DNA from 2 places in the Halomonas sp. GXIMD04776 genome. Region 1 is predicted to be linked to the other one. Evidence: predicted binding sites of a transcription regulator. Region 1 holds the regulator's gene; the other holds the start of a gene.
What was found. Region 1 encodes FliA, which starts transcription of late flagellar genes. Its sites were predicted from a motif close to CTAAAGTTNNNNNNNNNNCNGCCGATA; they were not measured.

Region 1 (3,407 bases):
CCTCCACCGCTACCGCCTTCATCGGCTGGTCGGATTTCGAGCGTTCGGCGCGGCTACAGGCCAACCATGTTATTGATCTCGAAGATGATCAGGACCAGGAAATCGACGGCTATACCACCCTGGATCTGCTGCTGGGCCAGAATACCCGCTTCGGGAAATTCAGCCTGGGGGTCGAGAACCTGCTCGACAAGCGCTATTCCACCGTGTGGGGGCAACGCGCCGCGCTGTTCTACTCGCCGAATTTCGGTCCGGAATATCTGTTCGACTATCAGGGGCGCGGACGCGCTTACAGCCTGAACTGGTCCATGGCTTATTGAGGAATATTGCAAAGGATGGTGTCGAGGGGCTCGTATGACAGCCAATGAAGGCGAGCAACAGGGCGACACGGTAGAGGCGTCATTAGCCGCGCTGTATAGCGGGGTATTGGCTGAGGCCAAGCCGCCGCGTTTCTCGATATCGCCACCGCCGGACGCCCTGCCGGCGGTGGATCTGTTCATACCGGGCACATTAGAGGAAGTGCTCGCGCGTTTCGGTGACCGCTACACCGCTGGCGACATAAGAGGCGTGGCATCGCAATGGTCGAAGTGGTACTTCACGGCGATTCTGGTACCGGCACTCATCGCCATACTTGTCCTGCGGCGAGAACTCCCCTTGGCGCTGGATCGGCTGTACGTGCTGATGTCGCTCGACGATCGCGTCGATCGCTTGTACTTGCAAGACACCGGACGCCCCTTATCCCAGGGAAGCGACGAGAAAGTGTTCAGCAGATTACTCGATGATCATCTGAGACCGATAGTCGATACACTGGCCGGCGTCTCCGGTGCATCGCCTCGAGTATTCTGGAGCAATGCAGGCAATACCTTCGAGCAGTGCCTGAACCAGATTGAGCAGCATCCCACCGCCTGGCCCGACATGACCGACGACGCACGGCACTTTCTCACGCAGCCTCGGCTGAAAGACGAACGACGCAATCCTTTCTATCTACCAGTGCGCTACCGGGAACGCCCGGACGGGAGCACCAAGCGAGTGCGTCGTCTGTGCTGCATCCGCTATCTGGTTCCCGAGCTGAGTTATTGCGGCAACTGCCCGCTCAAGAAGTAATCGTTTCAGGCATCCGCCAGCTTGACTCGTAGCCGTGCGACGGCCTGGCTATGCAACTGACAGACCCGGGATTCGCTGACCCCCAGCACGGCGCCGATCTCCTTGAGGTTGAGCTCTTCCTGATAGTAAAGACCCAGCAGCAGTTTTTCCCGTTGGGGGAGCTGATCGATCGCCGCGACCAGGCGCTCTCTCTGCTCACCACTGACCAGTGCATCGAAAGGCGACTTGGGCCCGCCAATGCCTGCGTCGGGCTCATCGCCTTCGGCAAACACATCCTCGTAACCCAGCAATTGCCCATTGTTGGTATCCAGCAGACGCTGGCGATACTCCTCCATACTCAGCGACAGAGCGTCGGCGATCTCGCGCTCCTCTGCCGGCCGCCCTAGCTCCTGCTCCAGCCGACGCAGGGTTTCGTCCACTTCCCGAGCATTGCGCCGCACGCTGCGCGGCACCCAGTCACGGCTACGCAATTCGTCGATCATTGCCCCGCGGATACGCTGGCTGGCATAGGTGGTAAAGCTGGCACCCTGGGCCGAATCGTAACGGCTCAGGCAGTCCAGCAGTCCTACCATGCCTGCCTGAATCAGATCGTCGAGTTCGACGCTGGCCGGAAGCTTGACCTGCAGCGACAGCGCCTGGCGTCGCACGATAGGTAGGTACTGATCGAGTATTGCGCGTTGATCGATTTTGCCTTGTGCCGTATACATCCCACATGCCTCGTGCTGTCGAAGGACGACAGCACCATGACGTCATTGGGGTGCTGTCCATGATGGTAGTATTACGCTGTTTTCGTCTCCACCAAGCGACAAATACCCACGGAAGCTGCGAGCTATTCAGGCTTTAGGGAATCGACCGGTAGTCGACGATGACCCGCAGTCCCTGAACACGAAACGGCTTGGACGCACGAGCGTCCTCCGGAAGGCGAAAAACGAAAAACAACGCCTGGTTGGCGTCCAGCCCAGCCAATGCCTGACTGGTGCCACGGGCCATGGAGAGAGAAAAACAGCGCTTGTGCTGACACAGCCAGGCCTCAAGCCGGGGCTGATCGACAGGTGGTGCAAAGCGCCAGCTTATGCTGCGGATACGGGCATCGGAAGATAACGGGGAAGACGGCGTGATAGAGACGGACTGCACCGGGCGTCCGGGGGTGAACAAGCGCACGCTCGGCGCAGTGCCTACCCAACTGCCGGGTGTCGCCTGCGCGCTGGGCGTCACCATCAACAGCAAGTACAAAAGACCCGCTATCCAACCAACGCGGAGAACGTGTGGCCTCACGGTTAGATCTGCCGTAATCGCGGCGGCGTAATCACCAACAGCTGAATACCTAGAAACTGCGCGGCAACCTGCTGCAGGTTGTTGAGCAGGCCCGCCCGGGAAGGCAAAGGAGGGTGCACCAACAGCAAGCGCCGGGGCCCTCCTTGTTGCGCCAGACGCTTGAGCATCGCATAGGCACGCCGAAATCCATCCAGATCGTCGCCTACCCACAATGCCCAGCGTGATTGTTGCGTCACCAATGCCGAAAAATGCGGGCTGTTCATGGAGAGCGGCACGATACGCCAGGTGGCGGGATCGCCCACCCAGCGCTGCCCCTGAGCGTGCCAGCGTGTCAGGGCCTCGGCCACCGGGGTTACATCCGCCTCGGCCCCCTTGGGAAGTCCCAGGGTCACCAGCACTCGGGTTGGTGTGCTCGTCTCGGATTGCTGCTCTGCCAACGATGTTTGTGCCTCAGGTTGCGACTCTATCAAAGGCGTTTGTGTCTCGGCCCAGCGCCGCAGCCCAGCCGCTTGATCGATCTGGCTCACCGGGATACCTCAGCGTTCAATCCAGCGCCACCCACCATGACGAAGACATCCCGAGCGGTGAGCAGATGCAGCAGCGCATCCATCAACATCTGGGACGAACGCCCACGACGCCCGCCCAGCAAGCCCATCAACTGGGCTCTGACATCCATCGCCCAATCGCTACGCTCCTGATCGAGCCGACCGGCCACTGCCGCCAGCCCCGTTGCCACCAGCAAACGCAGTTCGGGGTCGGTCGTCTGATCGGTCTCTTCGAGACGCTGCCAGGCACGGCGGGTCAACAGCGGCAAATCGTCGTGCACCAACTGCGCGACCATCACCTCGGCAAAGGATTGATCCGGTGTTCCGTCCCGTGGCGCCAACCAATAGCGCTGCGCCAACTGTCGATGGTTTTCGGCCTCGCTCAAGGTGCCGAACCAGGCCGTCAGCGGTTCCCCGTCCGGCAGGGCAATGGCCAGGCGCGACAGGGTCAGATGCGCATCTCGGCCACGATAACGACAGGTGAGC
Region 2 (3,407 bases), on a different contig from region 1:
AGCTGGGTCACCAGCAAGGTCATGAAGCTGTCACTCAGCTCCTGGGTGCTGCCCTGAGCCGGCTTGGCGGCGGCAGTCGGGTTCAGCGCACTCAGGACACTGCTATCGATCGTATTGGCCATGAATTATCTCTTGAAGGCGTTTGATCAGTTTTCACCCAGCGTCAAGGTCTTGAGCATCAGCGTCTTGCTGGTGTTCATGACCTCGACATTGGCCTGGTAGGAACGCGAGGCGGCGATCATGTTGACCATCTCATTGACCGGCTCCACGTTGGGCATCGTCACGTAGCCATCCTCATCGGCCAGGGGATGCTCGGGGCGATACTCCATGCGCATCGGCGTGGGATCGTCGACGATGCGAGTGACCCGCACCCCACCCACGCCGCTTCCCGCCTGGGACTGGGTTTCGAACATCACCTGCTTGGCGCGATAGGCCTGACCATCCGGCCCAGCCACGCTGTCGGCATTCGCCATGTTGCTGGCGGTGATGTTCATGCGTTGCGCCTGGGCACTCATCGCCGAGCCAGAAATATCGAATACGCTGAACATTGACATCTAGTGTTACTCCGGTTGCATGGCCGACTTCAGGCCCTGGATCTTGCGATTGAGAACGGTCAATCCCGCTTGATAACGCACCGCGTTGTCGGCAAACTGCGCACGCTCGCGGTCCATATCGACGGTATTGCCGTCCAGGCTGGGCTGATCCGGCACGCGATAGAGCAAATCGCGCCCAGCGGACGCCGGCCCTTGAGCAGGAATATGCCGGTTGGACGTGGTGTCCAGCGCCAGGCCCTTACCCTCGGCACGGCCCTGCTTCATCACCCGCGAGAGCTCGCCGGAGAAATCCATGTCCCGCGCCTTGTAATTCGGCGTGTCTGCATTGGCGATGTTGCTGGCCAACACCTTTTGCCGTTCGGCGCGCAGGTTGAGTGCTTCCTGGTGAAAGCGTAATGCGCCATCGAGCTTGTCTAACATCGTCAGGCTCCCTGGTGTTCGATAGGGAATCAATGGGGAAAGATTCAGGGTGGAGAATAGACGCCCGGCCGTCCGCCCAAAGGAAAAAACAAGCCACGATTTGTCCATCATTTCTTCGCATGAGCTTTTACGCATTCTCCTAGAATCGGCATCATTCGATCGAAGGAGAGTCATCGTGCGGTCAGCAGGACAGTCAAACCCCAGCCAACGTCATGCCGAAAAAATATTCACCGGCGCTCCCAGGCTAGTCGGAGTGTTGCTGTGCTGGGCGATGAGCCTGTTCGTTGCGAACGAGGCGTTGGCATCGGACAGCGAGCGTCTGCTCGATCAGCGTGTACATGCCTTTCTTGTAGAGCACACTCGCGAACTAGGTCGGGATGTCGAGATCAACATTCACCCCGGCGCCGCGCGGTTGGGCGAGTGTCGCGATCCGCAGCCCTTCTTGACCAACCCGGAGCAACGCCTTTATGGACGGGTCTCGGTAGGCGTGCGTTGTGATAGCAAAACGAGCCAAACGCGCTATTTGCAGGCGGAGGTCTCGGTGCTGGTCGATCATGTGGTAACGGCACGGGATATCGAGGCCGGGTCCAGAATTGGCCCTGCGGACGTGAAACTTGTCGAGGGACGCCTGGAAAGACTGCCGCGCCACGCCCTTCTCGATATCGATGATGCGCTTGGGTTGAGCGCGGCGCGTCCGCTACGAGCCGGATCGCTGCTGCAGACGCATCATTTACGTCGGGAGAGGCTGGTCACGCGAGGCAGCAAAGTGACGGTGCTTGCGCGAGGCAATGGCTTCAGCGTCAGGCGCGAGGCAAAAGCGCTCGACCACGGCTCCCTTGGCGAAGCGGTACGTTTGAGCATCGAGGGCGGAGATCATCTCAGAGCAATCGTGACGGGGCGTGGTCGACTCGAAGTGGCTTTTTAGAGATGCGCGCCAAAGTTTTAGAAAGCAAGTTCATTTTTTTGCCATCTTTTTGCCAGTGCGGGCTTAAAGTTGTGCGCAGAATGGCCGATAGTCTGGGAAAGCGCACTTTCGAAAGGATATTCCCATGAAGATCGATAGCAACCCGTCTTTGCACTCCGTCTCTTTGAACGATGGGGCTAAAAAGACCGCCTCGAACCAAAAAAACGATGTCGATCAGGCATCGACCACACCCAAGGCGTCGGTCGCGCATCTCAATAGCGGTGTCAGTGACACCAGCCATGACGTTGATACGGCACGCGTTGCCGAAATTCGTCAGGCAATCAGCGAAGGTCGTCTGGATATTCGTCCTGAACGTATCGCCGATGGTCTGATCGATAGCGTTCGTGATCTGCTGGGGCGTTCCGATTAACGTATTGTAAGGAGAGTCATCCGCCATGAGTCTGGCGCAACATATCGCACGTCAGCGCAAACACCTCGAGGCCCTCATTGCCCTGTTGGAGGCCGAGCAAGAAAGCTTGTCTTCGGCCCAGGTGGATGGTCAGCGGTTGTCGGAACAAGCCAGACACAAGCAGGCGCTCATTCAGCAATTGGAACGACTCGAGACCCAGCGCCTCGGCGCTCAGCGCAAACTGGGTTACGGCGAGGGTCGTCAAGGAGCGGAGACTGCCGCGGCGGATGCCAACTGCCTGGAGGCGTGGATTGCGTTTCGTGAGCGCGCCTTACATGCCAAACAGCTCAATCAATTCAATGGATTATTGATTGGCGCACGGCTGAATCAGAATCAACGTATTCTAGACTTTCTCAGAAATGCCGCCGGCCAGGCACTGTATGGCCCCGATGGACAGTCACGCGTGGGAAGCCTGGGTAGCGTCGCATCGAGCGCCTGAGCCTGTTTTCATGCCCCATTGCACTCAACAAGTACCACGATGATTCTCATGCAGGGAGCGATCACTTGATTAACAACGCGCTACGTGAATCTCTCGATGCCTGTCATGAGCTGCCCTCGCTGCCGTCCGCCGTGCTCAGGGTCATCGAACTCGCTCAGGATCCGGATGCTCGATTGCAGTCGATCATCGAAGCCCTGCAACACGACTCCGCCTTGACAGCACGCCTTATCTCCCTGGCCAATACGGTGTACTACGCCCAGTCACGCAGCGCGGAAACGCTTCGCGAAGCCGTGGAGCGCTTGGGTATGGAGCTCACCGTCTCGCTGGCACTGGGATTCAGCCTGGCGCGTAGTTACGGTAATACGAGTAAGCCTGAAGGGCTGGATCTGCACTACTACTGGCAACGCTCACTGACCAGCGCCGTGGCTGCCCAGGAACTGGCGCGCTCCCTACCCAGAAAGCTCGATACCGACAGCATTTTCACCGCGGCCCTGCTACAGGATATCGGCATGTTGGCGCTGGATACCATCGAGGGCCCGGCCTATGCCGAGATCGTGGGCGATCTTGGTCGGCACGACGAGGTCAGCCACCGCGAACGCAATGGCCTGGGTGCCGATCATA

Region 2: the regulator FliA is predicted to act here: its motif matches at 1,963-1,989, upstream of flgM (flagellar biosynthesis anti-sigma factor FlgM).

Annotation. Positions count from the first base shown of each region.
Region 1 covers NZ_JBNCAN010000029.1:16,585-19,991, forward strand. The annotation lists gene ACPF7Z_RS17060 (TonB-dependent receptor) at 1-317, shown strand, start outside; gene fhuF (siderophore-iron reductase FhuF) at 352-1,101, shown strand; gene ACPF7Z_RS17070 (RNA polymerase sigma factor FliA) at 1,107-1,808, opposite strand; gene ACPF7Z_RS17075 (flagellar protein FlhE) at 1,942-2,334, opposite strand; gene ACPF7Z_RS17080 (hypothetical protein) at 2,379-2,903, opposite strand; gene flhF (flagellar biosynthesis protein FlhF) at 2,900-3,407, opposite strand, start outside.
Region 2 covers NZ_JBNCAN010000027.1:18,005-21,411, reverse strand. The annotation lists gene ACPF7Z_RS16525 (flagellar hook assembly protein FlgD) at 1-122, opposite strand, end outside; gene flgC (flagellar basal body rod protein FlgC) at 147-554, opposite strand; gene flgB (flagellar basal body rod protein FlgB) at 561-974, opposite strand; gene flgA (flagellar basal body P-ring formation chaperone FlgA) at 1,150-1,899, shown strand; gene flgM (flagellar biosynthesis anti-sigma factor FlgM) at 2,024-2,308, shown strand; gene ACPF7Z_RS16500 (flagella synthesis protein FlgN) at 2,334-2,786, shown strand; gene ACPF7Z_RS16495 (diguanylate cyclase) at 2,852-3,407, shown strand, end outside.